2 regions of the Sporanaerobacter acetigenes DSM 13106 genome follow, and region 1 is predicted to be linked to the other one. Evidence: riboswitches for the same ligand, from Rfam matches in the RefSeq annotation. Region 1 holds a riboswitch; the other holds the start of a gene.
What was found. Region 1 has a riboswitch for FMN ahead of ribD (bifunctional diaminohydroxyphosphoribosylaminopyrimidine deaminase/5-amino-6-(5-phosphoribosylamino)uracil reductase RibD). Riboswitches for the same ligand answer to the same signal wherever they lie in the genome.
Positions count from the first base shown of each region.

Region 2: another riboswitch for FMN. It lies ahead of BUA21_RS00725 (ECF transporter S component); the one in region 1 lies ahead of ribD (bifunctional diaminohydroxyphosphoribosylaminopyrimidine deaminase/5-amino-6-(5-phosphoribosylamino)uracil reductase RibD).

Region 1 is NZ_FQXR01000023.1:8,898-16,492, reverse strand. It holds gene BUA21_RS13930 (histidine phosphatase family protein) at 1-14, shown strand, start outside; gene BUA21_RS13925 (GNAT family N-acetyltransferase) at 65-586, shown strand; gene BUA21_RS13920 (hypothetical protein) at 604-1,794, shown strand; FMN riboswitch at 2,058-2,172, shown strand; gene ribD (bifunctional diaminohydroxyphosphoribosylaminopyrimidine deaminase/5-amino-6-(5-phosphoribosylamino)uracil reductase RibD) at 2,286-3,377, shown strand; gene BUA21_RS13910 (riboflavin synthase) at 3,390-4,037, shown strand; gene BUA21_RS13905 (bifunctional 3,4-dihydroxy-2-butanone-4-phosphate synthase/GTP cyclohydrolase II) at 4,049-5,251, shown strand; gene ribH (6,7-dimethyl-8-ribityllumazine synthase) at 5,265-5,726, shown strand; gene BUA21_RS13895 (hypothetical protein) at 6,079-6,597, shown strand; gene BUA21_RS14805 (hypothetical protein) at 6,636-6,773, shown strand; gene BUA21_RS13890 (hypothetical protein) at 6,868-7,137, shown strand; gene BUA21_RS13885 (flavodoxin family protein) at 7,343-7,595, shown strand, end outside.
Region 2 is NZ_FQXR01000002.1:140,919-148,513, reverse strand. It holds gene BUA21_RS00740 (Tex family protein) at 11-2,113, shown strand; gene BUA21_RS00735 (ATP-binding response regulator) at 2,133-3,908, shown strand; gene BUA21_RS00730 (amidohydrolase) at 3,931-5,091, shown strand; FMN riboswitch at 5,138-5,264, shown strand; gene BUA21_RS00725 (ECF transporter S component) at 5,363-5,971, shown strand; gene tsaE (tRNA (adenosine(37)-N6)-threonylcarbamoyltransferase complex ATPase subunit type 1 TsaE) at 6,087-6,545, shown strand; gene tsaB (tRNA (adenosine(37)-N6)-threonylcarbamoyltransferase complex dimerization subunit type 1 TsaB) at 6,542-7,234, shown strand; gene rimI (ribosomal protein S18-alanine N-acetyltransferase) at 7,243-7,595, shown strand, end outside.

The sequences.
Region 1 (7,595 bases):
TTACTTTAATGTAAATATAAATCTGATATGAGAAAAACTTTAATTTATAAAGGGGAAATTGTAAATGTATTATGGAGAAAAAGTCTGCTTGAGAGCTTATAGAGAAGAAGATATACCAATAGCAACATCATTTGTAAATGATGAGGAACTTAAAAAATTTTTAGTTACAAATATTCCTTTTCCAATGACTCTATGGGAAGAGGAAGAATGGGTAAGATCGCAGAAAAGTAGTCAAGATGGTAGCTATAATTTTGCCATAGAAGATATAGAAACAAAAAAATATATTGGTGGCTGTGGTATTCAAGAAGTCAACTGGTTATCTCGTGTTGCAACTGTTGGTATTATGATTGGATACAAGCAATATTGGGGAAAAGGATATGGTACTGATGCAATGAAAGTGCTTATGAATTTTATTTTTAATAATATGAATATTCGTAAAATAAGATTAAGTACATTTTCATTTAATGTAAGAGCTAAAAAATGCTATGAGAAGTGTGGATTTGAGGTAGAAGGAATTTTAAAAGATGAAATATTCAAAGATGGAAAATATTATGATGAAATAATAATGTCAGTTTTCAATAAGTAGATGATGAGGTGCTACGAATGAATAAGAAATTAGATATATATTTTTTTGGAGATAATGGTTCTTATGATGAATTTAATCCTGGATATGTTTGTAGCAAAAAATTTGTATCAGAGATATTATATTTAATAGCACACAATGAGCCATATTCTATATCAAAAGATGAAATTATAGAAATAATAAAAATTGAAGAAGAAGAATTTGATTGTATAATAGAAAGTTTAAAACGTATCAATGCAATAGATGTAATAGAAAACAAATATAAATTAAACTTTCCTGTGTTTTTAGAAGAGGACATGCCATTATTAGATACGTATTTTGAGGATATTGGAGAAATTATAGGTAGCAAAATAATTGATATAAAGGAACAGATTTATGAAAAAATATCTAAGTTATCTAACTATTCTTCTTTTTCTAAAGAAAAGCTATTATATCATATAGTTTGTGATGATATTTTTGATGGTACAGCTTTTGACTTTTTTGAAGAGAAGAATATTTTTTTATCTTCTAAAATACAACCAGGAAATAGAGATTATATAATATTTGGATATGAGGATAGCGAAAGTGTACAAAGTCATAGTAATAAACTACTGTGTAGTAGCAATAATTATAGAAGTCAAAACTTTATCTTCAATAGTTTTGGAGATTCAGATGGTACTAGGAAAGATGTGTTTAGGTTTTTTAGACGAGTTGAAAAAAATCTTGAAAGTGCAACACCATTTAATGAGCTAAATTTAGATTATATAAGGTTAATAGAACAAAAAAATAGTGAGATTGTAGAAAAATGTGGTGAAATTGTTTGGAAGAGTTATAAGAATGAAATAGTTTATAATAAATTATCTAAAAATGAAAAAGATATGGTTAAATTTCTTGAGGAATTTGAATATTTAAGTATAAATGAGGAAGATAGCACTATAGAATGTAATGTCCCTGTTTTTGAAAGGTCTGATAATGAGATTATTAATGAAATATCAGATATTGTACTAAATCAAATATATGATATAGTTAAATCTACTTTTGATAGATTTGAAAAAGGAGCCACTGAATTAACTGCTATAAAACATGAAAACAATATGAAAGAAATAGCAATAGAACTGTGGCATCAAGTCTTTGGTTTTACAAATGAATATTTAGTTCAAGTTGGTTTTGTACAATCTCCAGAATATATAAATGGAGAAGGAAGATATTTAAGAAGTTTGACAATTATATAAATAAAAGGATGTGCTACATGAAAATTGTAAAGAAATTTTAAAGATATTGGGCAAGAATGAATAAAGAACGGAGGAAATAATATGCCAATAGAAAATATAAATCAACCAGAAATAATAAATATTGATTCTAATTTAAGATTAAGAAAATTTGAATGGTATCAAGATGAAGATATCAGATTTATAGGAATATAGAAAATTATGTTGTTGTTTTTTAAAGAATTCTTTTCATTGACTTCAATATATGGTATAATTATGAAAACAGAATATTCCTTCAGGGCGGGGTGAAATTCCCCACCGGTGGTAAAGCCCACGAGCCTAATAGGCAGATTCGGTGAGATTCCGAAGCCGACAGTATAGTCTGGATGAAAGAAGGTATTGAATAGTTATAAAAATAATTTTTATGACTATCTTTATAACTATAAAAGTGGAAAGTGGTTAATTAAGCCCTGAAATTTATTTCAGGGCTTTTAATAATTTTTTGGGGGGATTTTATGAATGATGAATATTTTATGAAAAGAGCTTTAAGTCTTGCAGAAAAAGGGATGGGATTTACAAGTTCCAATCCTCTAGTAGGAGCAGTGATTGTTAAGAACGGGAAGATAATTGCTGAAGGTTATCATGAGAGTTATGGGGGAAATCATGCTGAAATAAATGCATTAAATAATGCTATAGAAGATGTATATGGCACTACTATGTATGTTAACTTGGAACCCTGTTCTCATTTTGGAAAGACTCCGCCTTGTGTCAATAGGATAGTGAAAAGTGGAATCAAAAAAGTAGTAGTAGCTATGAAGGATCCTAACCCTGAAGTTTCAGGAAATGGAATAAAGATATTAAAAGAAAATGGAATTGAAGTGGAGGTTGGAATTCTAAAAAAAGAAGCAGAAAAATTAAATGAAATATTTATTAAATATATAATTACTAAAAGACCCTTTATTATTATGAAAGCAGGTATGAGTTTAGATGGGAAAATAGCTACACGCACAGGGGACTCAAGATGGGTGACAGATGAAAAAGCAAGAGAATATGGACATATATTGAGACAAAAAGTTTCAGCTATATTGGTGGGAGTAAATACAGTAATAACGGATGATCCTACGCTAAATACAAGACTAAATAAAATAGAGTGTAAAGATTCCATAAGAATTGTATTAGATAGTCATGGAAGGACTCCTATTACATCAAAAGTATTAAACATAAATCCTTCAAATACTATTATTGCAGTAACTAATCTTGCAGCAGATGAAAATATAAAAGCTTTTAAGGAAAAGGGAGCAGAGGTAATAATAACTCCAGCTAAAAACCATAAAGTAGATTTACAATTTCTCATAGAAGAATTGGGAAATAAAAAAATAGATAGCTTGCTTATTGAAGGAGGTGGAGAAGTAAACTTCAGTTTTTTGAAGGAGAACTTAGTAGATAAAGTTATATTTTTTATTGCTCCAAAGATTATAGGTGGAAAAGATGCTAAGACTCCAGTTGAAGGGGAGGGGGTGGAGTGTTTAGAGGATGCCATATGTTTACAAGATGTGAAGATTACAAGCATGGGCAAGAACATAATGATTGAAGGTTATTTAAAGTAAGGAAGTGATAAGGTGTTTACAGGACTTGTAGAAGAAGTAGGAAAAGTATTAGACATAGTCAATGAAAATAAAATATGGACAATTACTTTTGAATGTAAGAAAATAGTTGAAAATATTTCTATAGGAGATAGCATAGCTGTCAACGGAGTTTGTCTAACAGTAAATGAATTTGATGAAAATTTATTTAAAGCAAATGTAATGGCTGAAACTATAAGGAAAACAAATTTGGGATTTTTGAAGAGTGGAAGTCTTGTGAATTTAGAAAGAGCATTAAAAATTGGAGATAGATTGGGGGGACATGTAGTATCCGGACATATAGATGGAACTGGTGCCATAAAAGAGTTTAAAAGTGAAGGAAATGCTATATGGATAAGTGTAGTTGCTCCTAAAGAAATATTAAAATATATAGTTTATAAAGGTTCTGTTGCCATAGATGGAGTGAGTCTTACGGTAGGCTATGTAGATGAAGAAATGTTCAAAGTATCAATAATTCCTCATACTAAAGAATCTACTGCATTAAATAAGAAGAATATAAAAGATTTAGTCAATATTGAATGTGATGTAATTGGGAAATATGTTGAAAGGTTTTTACAAAGTGGAAAAAAGGAAAGTGAAAGTAAAATAGATAGAGATTTTTTAAGAGAAAATGGATTTATATGAGGAGGGTTAAAATGGCAAAGTTTAATACTATAGAGGAAGCACTGGAGGAGATTAAAAAAGGCAATTTTGTCATAGTTGTTGATGACGAAGATAGGGAAAATGAAGGAGATTTAATAGTAGCAGCAGAAAAAGTTACTACTGAGAAGATAAATTTTATGACTAAATATGCTAGGGGACTTGTTTGTATGCCCATAGTGGGAGAAAGACTAGAGGAATTAAACATAGATCAAATGGTGAGGGAAAACACTGACAATCATGAAACAGCTTTTACTGTTTCCATTGATTACAAGGATACTACTACAGGAATTTCAGCTGGAGAAAGAGCATTGACTATAGAAAAAGTATTGGATTCAAATGTATGTGATGATGACTTTAGACGTCCAGGACATGTTTTTCCTTTAAAAGGGCGAGAAGGTGGAGTATTAAAAAGAGCGGGACATACAGAGGCTGCTATAGATCTTGCAAGATTAGCAGGATTATATCCTGCAGGGGTAATTTGTGAAATAATGAATGAAGATGGCACAATGGCAAGAACACCACAGCTTATGGAATATGCCAAAAAGTTTGATATCAAAATAATAACTATTGCTGATTTGATAGCATATAGAAGGAAAAATGAAATCTTAGCAACAAAAGTTTCAGAAGCTAAATTACCTACTATTTATGGTGATTTTAATATTATAGGATATGTAAACAAAATAAATGGGGAACATCATGTAGCATTAGTCAAAGGAGATATAAAGGAGGAGGAGCCAGCTCTTGTAAGGGTCCATTCTGAGTGCTTGACAGGAGATGTATTTGGTTCACTTAGATGTGATTGTGGAGATCAACTTCATGAAGCTTTGAAAAAAATAAATGAAGAAGGGAGAGGAATACTTTTATACATGAGGCAGGAAGGAAGAGGGATAGGTTTGATAAATAAAATCAAAGCTTATGAGCTTCAGGAAAAAGGTATGGATACAGTAGAAGCTAATTTAGCCTTAGGATATCCAGAAGATTTGAGGGATTATGGAATAGGTGCTCAAATATTATCAGATCTTGGAGCAAAGAAGATAAGACTCATGACTAACAATCCTAAAAAAATTCATGGATTGTCTGGCTATGGATTAGAAATAGTTGAAAGAGTGCCTATAGAAATAAATCCAAATGAAAAAGACTATTTTTATTTAAAAACTAAAAAAGATAAGATGGGACATATATTGAATATAAAATAGAGGAGTGAAAATAATGAAAACGTATGAAGGAAAATTAATATCCGATGATTTGAAATTTGCTATTGTTGTAGGCAGATTCAATGAATTTATAGGTAGCAAACTGTTATCGGGAGCTATAGATGGGTTAAAAAGACATGGGTCAAAAGAAGAAGATATAGAAATTGTTTGGGTTCCTGGAGCTTTTGAAATTCCATTAGTTGCAAAGAAATTAGCTAAATCTAAAAAATATGATGCAGTGATTTGTCTTGGTGCTGTGATAAGAGGTTCAACACCTCATTTTGACTATGTATCAAGTGAAGTATCAAAGGGCATAGCTAATACTTCTTTGGATGCAGAAATACCGATTATATTTGGTGTACTTACAACGGACAATATAGAACAAGCTATTGAAAGAGCGGGAACTAAAAGTGGAAATAAAGGCTATGATGCAGCAATGACAGCAATAGAAATGGCAAATTTATTAAAAACAATTTAATAGACAGTAAAAATAGTTCTTTTATTTGTATCAAATAGAAGAACTATTTTCTTTATAACCCATGGGAAAGTTCTAGTTTTCCCTAATAGGATAGAGGTGTTTTTATTTTTACAAAAAAATTAGTTTTTGGAAGGATTTTGATGAAAAGCATGGAATAAGTAGTATATGATTAAAATTAATTATAAAGCTACATTGCATAATTTATATATTAGTTAGCTTGAGATGAAAATTATAAAAGGAAGGTATGTAATATGGCATGGTTTATATATGGGACTATACTATTGCATTATTACAAGTGGTATCAGCAATGGTTGATTAGAATAATATATATCTGATATTAGGGGGAATGGAAATGAGAAAAGATATTTGTGCTATTTGGATATTAGATGAATCGACTAATCAAAAATTAAATGAAGTTAGAGGAGCATTAGATGTATTTGGCATTGAACATGGTCCTATTTATGGACACATTACATTTGCGAACTTAATTGATATTGATGTAGATGAAGTTTTGCCGTACACTAGGAAATTTGCCCAAGGCAAAAAATCATTTGACATTAACTGCTCTGCATTAAGTCTTCTATCTGCCAATTGCATAGCTTGCATACCTTCTGTTTCAAGGAAGTTATTGAGATATTATGAGGAATATCACAAAGAATTTGATTCCTATTGTAATATGTGGACTAGAGCTGATTTAGAATTATGGTTGCCTCATATATCTCTTTATGGTAGTGAAACAGAAGATATGGGGGCTATTATAAGGGAGATGACAGATAGATTTCATCAATTTAAAGGGAAAGTCGTTAGGTTGGAACTATCTATTGTAAATGAAAATGATTTTGAGATAATATATTCTTATGATTTAGAATAAGCAAGAACATTTAATGTTATTTGCAAAAGGTGGTTATTTTGTACAATAAAAAAGATGAATTATTTAATAAATGTGTTAAGTTGATTGAGGGATGTGATAAACTGATTTTTCATGGAACTATAACTTATGTATTAGATGAGAAGATTAAAGCTGGTTCTAAAACATTAGATGTTTAAGGGTATTAAAACCAGATGGAATTTTAGCTATAGCATATATAAATATATATGCTCAATATGTTATTCATATAAATAGAGATAAGGGATTATATTAATGATAAATTTTGGAGCAGAATATGGGAATGATAGAGATTATTTTTATTTTTTAACTTATGATGAAATTGAAGAAATGATGGCTAAATTCAAAGTTAAAAAATTGGATCATGTTGGAACTGATGGAATAGTTCATATGATGAGAGATAGCATCAATTTTTTAGATGAAAATGAATTTAATAAGTGGCTGGACTATCACTTTAAAACATGTAGGAATACATCTATTATAGGATATAGTTTACATAATTTATATGTATGTAAGAAAAAGTAGTAATTTGAGCGTTATTTGTACTAAAGGAGATGTTTTTATAAAAAGAAATATAAAACTAACTCTACTTTCATTTTTAGGGTTAGTAATAATACAAAGTTAGTGCCGAGGGAGAATATTTATTTATATTTATATATAATGAATTAAAAGGATATATATAAAAAGTGTGGAATAAGTAAGAAAAGAAAATTTATAGGGGTGGATAATATTGAAAACTTTAATAATTTATGCTTCAATACATCATGGGAATACAGAAAAGATAGGTAGAGCAATGGCAGAAACACTAAATGCAGATATTGTTAATGTAAATGATGTAAATATTAATGATCTACAAAATTATGATTTAATAGGTTTCGGTTCAGGAATATATGGTGGCAAGTTTCACAAAAATATGCTTGCTCTAATTGAAAAGTTACCAAGTGTAGCTAATAAAAAGTCATTTGTTTTTTCAACAAGTAGTA
Region 2 (7,595 bases), on a different contig from region 1:
TGAATGCAAATTGGATATTGTAAATATTTTAGTTAGAGAGCTGAAACTTAAACGATTTCAAGTAGAAAATACCATTAAGCTTATTGATGAAGGGAATACTATTCCCTTTATTGCAAGATATAGGAAAGAAAAAACTGGGGAATTAGACGATGTAGTACTAAGAGAGTTCAATGAAAGGCTAATGTATTTAAGAAATTTGGAAAATAGACAAGAGGAAGTGCTACGTCTCATTGATGAGCAGGGAAAGCTTACAGAAGAATTAAAAAAGGACATATTGTCATCAGAAACTCTTCAAAGAGTAGAGGATTTATATAGACCTTATAAACAAAAGAGAAAGACAAGGGCAACAAAAGCAAAGTTAAGAGGATTGGAACCTCTTGCAAATATTATACTGAGTGAAGAAATATTTAAAGGAAGTTTAGAAGATTTAGCAATAGATTTTGTAGATAGTGAAAAAGATGTGAATAGTGTAGATGAAGCATTTGCTGGAGCTATGGATATAATAGCAGAGATAGTTTCTGACAATGCAGAATATAGAAAGAGGGCACGAAATATATTTGCTGAAAAGGGAATTTTAGTGTCAGAATGCATAGATAAAGATGAGGAATCAGTGTATGAAATGTATTATTCCTACAAAGAGAAAGTAAAAAGTATTCCTAATCATAGAATATTGGCTATAAATAGAGGTGAAAGAGAAAAAATTTTAAGAGTAAAAATAGATGTACCCGATGATGAAATTCTTAATTATATGAAAGAAGATATGATAAAAAATAACAAGACTATAACTACCATATATTTGGAGAAGGCCATTGAAGATGGGTACAAAAGACTCATATATCCTTCTATAGAAAGGGAAATAAGATCTAGTCTTACTGAAAGAGCTGAAGAAGAAGGAATAAAAGTTTTTTCAGGAAATTTAAAACCTCTTTTGCTGCAAAGTCCTATAAAAGGTAAAATAGTTATGGGTATAGATCCAGGATTTAGAACAGGTTGTAAAGTAGCTATTGTAGATGAAACGGGAAAACTTTTGGATTATACGGTAGTGTATCCTACTGAACCTCAAAATCAAATTGAAAAGACTAAAGAGAAATTAAAAGAATTAATAAATAAATTTAATATAGACATAATCTCCATAGGAAATGGAACGGCTTCTAGGGAGACGGAAATGGTAGTAGCTGAAACCTTGCAAGAAATAAAAAACGAGGTTTCTTATGCTATAACTAGTGAAGCTGGAGCAAGTGTGTATTCAGCTTCAATTGTTGCCAATGAAGAATTTCCAAATATAGATGTGTCTATAAGGGGAGCCGTGTCTATAGCTAGAAGACTACAAGATCCTTTGGCTGAACTTGTAAAAATTGAACCAAAGCATATAGGAGTAGGTCAATATCAACATGATTTAAATCAGACTAGACTTGATTTAGCTCTTAAGGGAGTAGTAGAAGATTGTGTAAATACTGTAGGAGTAGATTTAAATACTGCAAGTGTTTCTCTTTTAAAATATGTATCGGGAGTATCTAATAGTGTAGCTCAAAATATAGTTAAATATAGAGAAGAAAATGGCAAATTTAAAAATAGAATGGAGTTAAAAAAGGTTAAGGGGTTGGGAGAAAAAACTTTTGTCCAATGTGCTGGGTTTTTAAGAATTCCTGAAGGGAACAATTTACTAGACAATACAGGAGTTCATCCAGAATCTTATGATATAGCTGAAAAAATTTTGGAAGAGGATGCATTATTTGATACGAATTTAAATAAACTATCAAAAGAATTAGATGTAGGATTACCTACATTAAAAGATATAATAAAAGAATTGAGAAAGCCAGGCAGAGATCCTAGAGATGAAATGCCTAAGCCTGTATTTAGGAAAGATGTATTGAAGATGGAGGATTTGAAACCAGGCATGGTTCTTACAGGAACTGTAAGAAATGTCGTTGATTTTGGAGTTTTTGTGGATATTGGAGTGAAACAAGACGGATTAGTTCACATTTCTAAATTGAGCAATAAATTTATAAAACATCCTATGGAAGTAGTAAAAGTGGGAGATATAGTTAATGTGCGAGTATTGGATGTAGATATAAATAAGGGGAAAATTTCTTTGAGTATGAAGGACATTTAATCTCTTCGGAGGTGATATTGTGGATGATGAAAGAGAAATAGAGTATGTTGGAGGGCTTTTTTGTGGTGCCATTAGTTCTAATTTTGCTAAGCCTCATATTGCTCAATTTGCAAAACTTTTGAATAGTGTATTAGATGACAATGGTATTGTTATATATGTTTACAACAAAAAAGAAGAAAAACCTGATATTAATTTGTTAGAATTGTATTTTCAAATTGATATAGAAAAGTTATTGCAAAAGGGACAATTGGTATTTGTATGTTCAGAGGATATATTTTTAAATGAAAGAGGCAAATTAAGTTTAGACAAGGCTTTGGACTTTTATGAATTTGAAATTGATAAATATAGGAAGAAAGGGTTTGAAAAAGTTTTAGTTTATGCTACAAAGGATAAATTTTATACAAATAGCATGGATATAGAAGAAATATTGATATTTCAAAAGGAAATGAAAAAACTTTGCCAAAGAAAAAATATTATGATTATTGTAAAATACATTGTTGATGATTTCCTTGAAAAAGATTTGGCAAGTTTGTTGAGTATTCACGATGCATTTATATTTGATGGTGCAGAAAAGGGTTATGTATATGATTATTGGGGACTCATGAAATTTTCTCTTATAAATTTGTCTATGAAGGAAAAAATTGATTATGAGCATAAAGAAGAATTAAAACGAATGGAAAATTTAAAAATATTGGGAGAACTATCTGAAAGTTTAGCTCATGATTTTAACAATCTTTTGAGTACTATTGTTGGCTATTCTCAAATGGCTATTTTAAAAGAATCTGATCCTCAAATAAAAGATTATTTAGATATTATATATAAAACTGCTTTTGATGGAAAAGCCATGATGGGAAAAATTAAAGGCTATATTAAAGGTAGTTATAATCAAAAAATGGGCTTACATAAAATTAACGATATATTGATAGATAGCATCAATATGGCCAAATATAAAATAAAAAATAATAATTTCAAATCTAATACTACAATACATGTAGTAGAAGAATTGAATTCGGGAAAGTGTATTTATTGCAATGAGTTTGAAATGAGGCAAGTAATATTAAATATAATTTTAAATGCAATAGATGCCATGGAAGATGGGGGAACACTTACAGTCAGGAGCTATGACAAAGATGAAAAGATTTTCATAGAAATAGAAGATACTGGAACAGGAATGAGTGAAGAAATAATTGGGAAAGTTTTTGCACCTTTTTTTACTACAAAAGGTGCAAAAGGGACAGGTTTAGGATTAAATACTACAAAGAAGATACTAGAAAATCATTCTGCAGATATATTAGTGGATAGCAAAGTAGGAGTAGGAAGTAAATTCACTATTATTTTTTCGACTAATGTGAAACAATGCAGTATTGTGAAGGAATCAGAATTAGAACCAGAAATGGCTCAAATCAGCGCTAAAAATATACTGGTAGTAGATGACAGATATTCTGTAGCCAGTACCGTTTCTCAGCTTATTGCACTATTAAATATAGATGCAGATTTAGAGACCAAAGGAGAAAAGGTTTTAAAAAGACTTGAAGAAAAGGAATATGATTTAATAATATGTGATTATTTTATGCCAAATATGAATGGTATTGAAGTTTCAAAATTGGTAAAAGAAAAATATCCTTATAAGCCTTTTGTACTTATGACAGGATATTTAGAAAATAATTTGTATAATGTTGATACTATAGATTACATTCTTAAAAAGCCTTATACAATTGAAGAGTTGTCTCAGGCTATAGAAAAGGCTTTTAGGACTGTTGATAGAAGTAAAAATAAAAGATATAATATTAGTTGATTATATCCAAGGGGGAATATATATGTTACTTATAAAAAATGGTTATATTTATACTATGAAAGGACAAGTAATTGAAGGAGGAAGTATATTAATAAATGAAGGAAAAATTGTGGAAATAGGTAAAGATATTGTAGCACCATTAGATGCAGAAGTAATAGATGCAGAAGGTAAAATGGTTACTCCAGGATTTATAGATGCTCATTGCCATATAGGTATGTGGGAAGATGGAATGGGTTTTGAAGGTGATGACGGGAATGAATGGGTAGATCCTGTGACTCCTCAGTTGAGAGCTATTGATGGTTTAAATCCTATGGATCGTGCCTTTGAAGAGGCCTATATGGGAGGAGTGACCACAGCAGTTACAGGGCCTGGAAGTGCCAATGTAGTAGGAGGACAGTTTGTAGCAGTTAAGACTTATGGAAAAAGAGTAGATGATATGATTGTCAAAGAACCAGTAGCTATGAAAATTGCTTTTGGTGAAAATCCTAAGAGGGTTTATGAGAGCCAGAAAAAATCTCCTATAACTAGAATGGCTACAGCAGCTATTTTGAGAGAAACATTATTTAAAGCACAAGAATATTTAAAGAAAAAGGAAAGTGCAGTAGAAGATCCATCCAAGATGCCAGAATATGATATTAAAATGGAGGCTATGACAAAGGTACTTAAAAAAGAAATTCCACTTAAGGCTCATGCCCATAGAGCAGATGATATATTGACTGCTATAAGAATTGCCAAAGAATTTGATGTAGATATAACTCTTGATCACTGTACAGAAGGTCATCTTATTGCAGATATTTTGAAGGAGGAAGACAAACCCGCTCTTGTTGGGCCATCCTTGACTGATAGATCCAAAATAGAACTTAGAAATCAAACTTTTGATACTCCAAGAATACTTCATGAAGCAGGAGTCAAAATTGCTATAATTACAGATGCACCAGTTATTCCACTACAATATTTACCTCTTTGTGCTGGACTTGCAGCTAAATCTGGATTAGATGAAATGGAAGCATTAAAAGCTATAACTATAAATCCTGCTGAAATCATAGGAATTGCTGATAGAGTTGGAAGTATAGAGGTGGGAAAGGATGCAGATATAGTTATATTTGATGGGAATCCACTAAAAGATATAGATTGTAAGACTTATGCAACTATTATAAATGGAGAAGTAGTTTATAGAAGTTAAAAGTTGACATATATTTTATTTATATTGTATAATGAAGGTATAAATAAATAATCTTCAGGGCGAGGTGCAATTCCTCACCGGCGGTTATAGCCCGCGAGCCATATATCGTTTATGTGGTTGATTTGGTGAAAATCCAAAGCCGACAGTTAAAGTCTGGATGGAAGAAGATATTGTATACTTAAAAAGTATATTTTGCCCCGAAGGTTTTCCTTCGGGGTTTTGTAATCCTTCTTAAGTCCCTGGAGAAATATTATACTTGGAGGGATTTTTTATGGAATTGAAAAAAGAAAAAGGTAAGATGTCAACAAAGATGTTGACCAAAATTGGGATTCTTTCAGCTGTTTCATTTGTACTTATGCTCATTGAATTTCCACTATGGTTTGCACCAGGGTTTTTGAAAATGGACCTAAGCGAAGTACCGGCTCTTATGGGAGCTTTTGCATTAGGACCAATGGCCGGAGTTTTAATAGAACTTATAAAAAATATACTACACATTGTCATAAGGGGAACTTCCACTATGGTAGTAGGGGAACTTGCAAACTTTGTTGTAGGAAGTGTATTTGTATGTGTGGCAGGATGGATGTATCATAAAGAAAAGAATTTGAAAAATGCAGTTGTTGGAATGATTTTAGGTACTATAGCTATGACAGTAGTTATGTCTTTTGCAAATTATTTCATAATGATACCTTTCTATGCAAAATTGTTTGGAATGCCATTAGATAAAATTGTTGCTATGGGCAGTGCAGTTAACAAATATGTAGTGGATTTAAAGTCTCTTATAGTATATGCAGTAGCACCTTTCAATTTGATTAAGGGTGCAATAGTTACGTTGATTACATTGCTTTTATATAAAAAAGTATCACCAGTACTTCATAGATAAAAACTAGAGTTAAGGAGCATATCAATTTGCCCCTTGACTCTAGTTTTTTTATGGCTTAAACTTTATGGGAATGCTATAATTATATATAGTTTATGGATGGAAAGGTTGAGTTTAGATGGAATTGATACTTAAAAATACAAAAGATACAGAACAATTTGGGTACAAATTGGGTAAAATATTAAAAGGTGGAGAAATTATTTGTCTAATAGGGGATTTAGGAGCAGGGAAAACTACTATGACTAAATCCATAGCCAAAGGATTAGATGTAGAGGAATATGTGACAAGTCCTACTTTTACTCTAATAAATGAGTACAGGGGAAGAGTTCCACTATACCATTTTGATGTATATAGACTAGAAGAAGTAGAAAGTATATATGATTTAGGATTTGAAGAATATTTTTATTCTAATGGAGTGTCTATTATAGAATGGGCAAATAAAATAAAAAACGTTCTTCCAGAAGATGTACTCACCATAGAAATAAATAGAGGCTCCAATGATGAAGAGAGAATACTTAATATATATGGTAGTGGAGAAAGAAACAAAAGCATAATAGAGGAGTTGAAGAGAGATTGAAAGTATTAGCTATAGATACATCTAGTATGGTAGCTACTTGTGCAGTACTAGATGAAGAAAAAGTACTAGGTGAATACAATTTAAATCAAGACATGACCCATTCAGAAAGACTTATTCCTATGATAAAGGTTATAATGGATAGCCTAAATTTAAAAATTGAGGAAATTGATTTATTTGCTGGTGCAGTAGGGCCAGGTTCTTTTACGGGACTTAGAATTGGTTTGGCTACAATAAAGAGTTTAGCCCATGTTGTAGATAAACCAGTTTTGGGAATATCAACTTTGGAGGCCTTGGCATTTAATATTCCTTTTGGAGGAATAGTTGTCCCTATAATGGATGCAAGAAGAAATAGAGTTTTTACAGGAATATACCAATGGGAAAATGGCATACTTATAAATAGGTTTGAACCAACTATAATGGAAATAGATGAACTTATAGAAAAAGTTCAAAGTTTTGAAGAAAAAGTTGTCTTTAATGGCGATGGAACAGCTATATATAAAGACAGTATAAGTGAAAAATTGGGGTCTAAGGCCATATTTGCTCCTATACATTTAAATGGAGCTAGAGCTTCAAGTTTAGGAGAGTTGGCAATGCTTAAATGGAATAGAGGTCAGAGAGAAAATTATTTTGATTTAGTTCCAGAATATCTAAGAGAGTCTCAAGCTCAAAGAGAATATAAGAAAAGGTAGTGATGTCTATGGACATTTTAGTAAGGCCTATGCTTGAAAAAGATATAGATGAAGTCTTAGATATAGAAAAGACTTCTTTTGCTACTCCTTGGCCTAAAGAGGCCTTTACATTGGAAATAACTAAAAATATGCTTGCAAAGTATGTAGTAGCAGAAATTCAAGGAAAAGTTGTAGGCTATGGTGGAATATGGCTCATAATAGATGAAGGACATGTGACTAATATTGCAGTTCATGAGAAATATAGAGGACTGGGAGTTGGAAATAAAATAATGGAAGGTTTAATAGATATATGTAGAGACAGAAATATTGTTGCTATGACTCTGGAAGTGAGAAAGACCAATGAAGTAGCAAAATCCCTTTA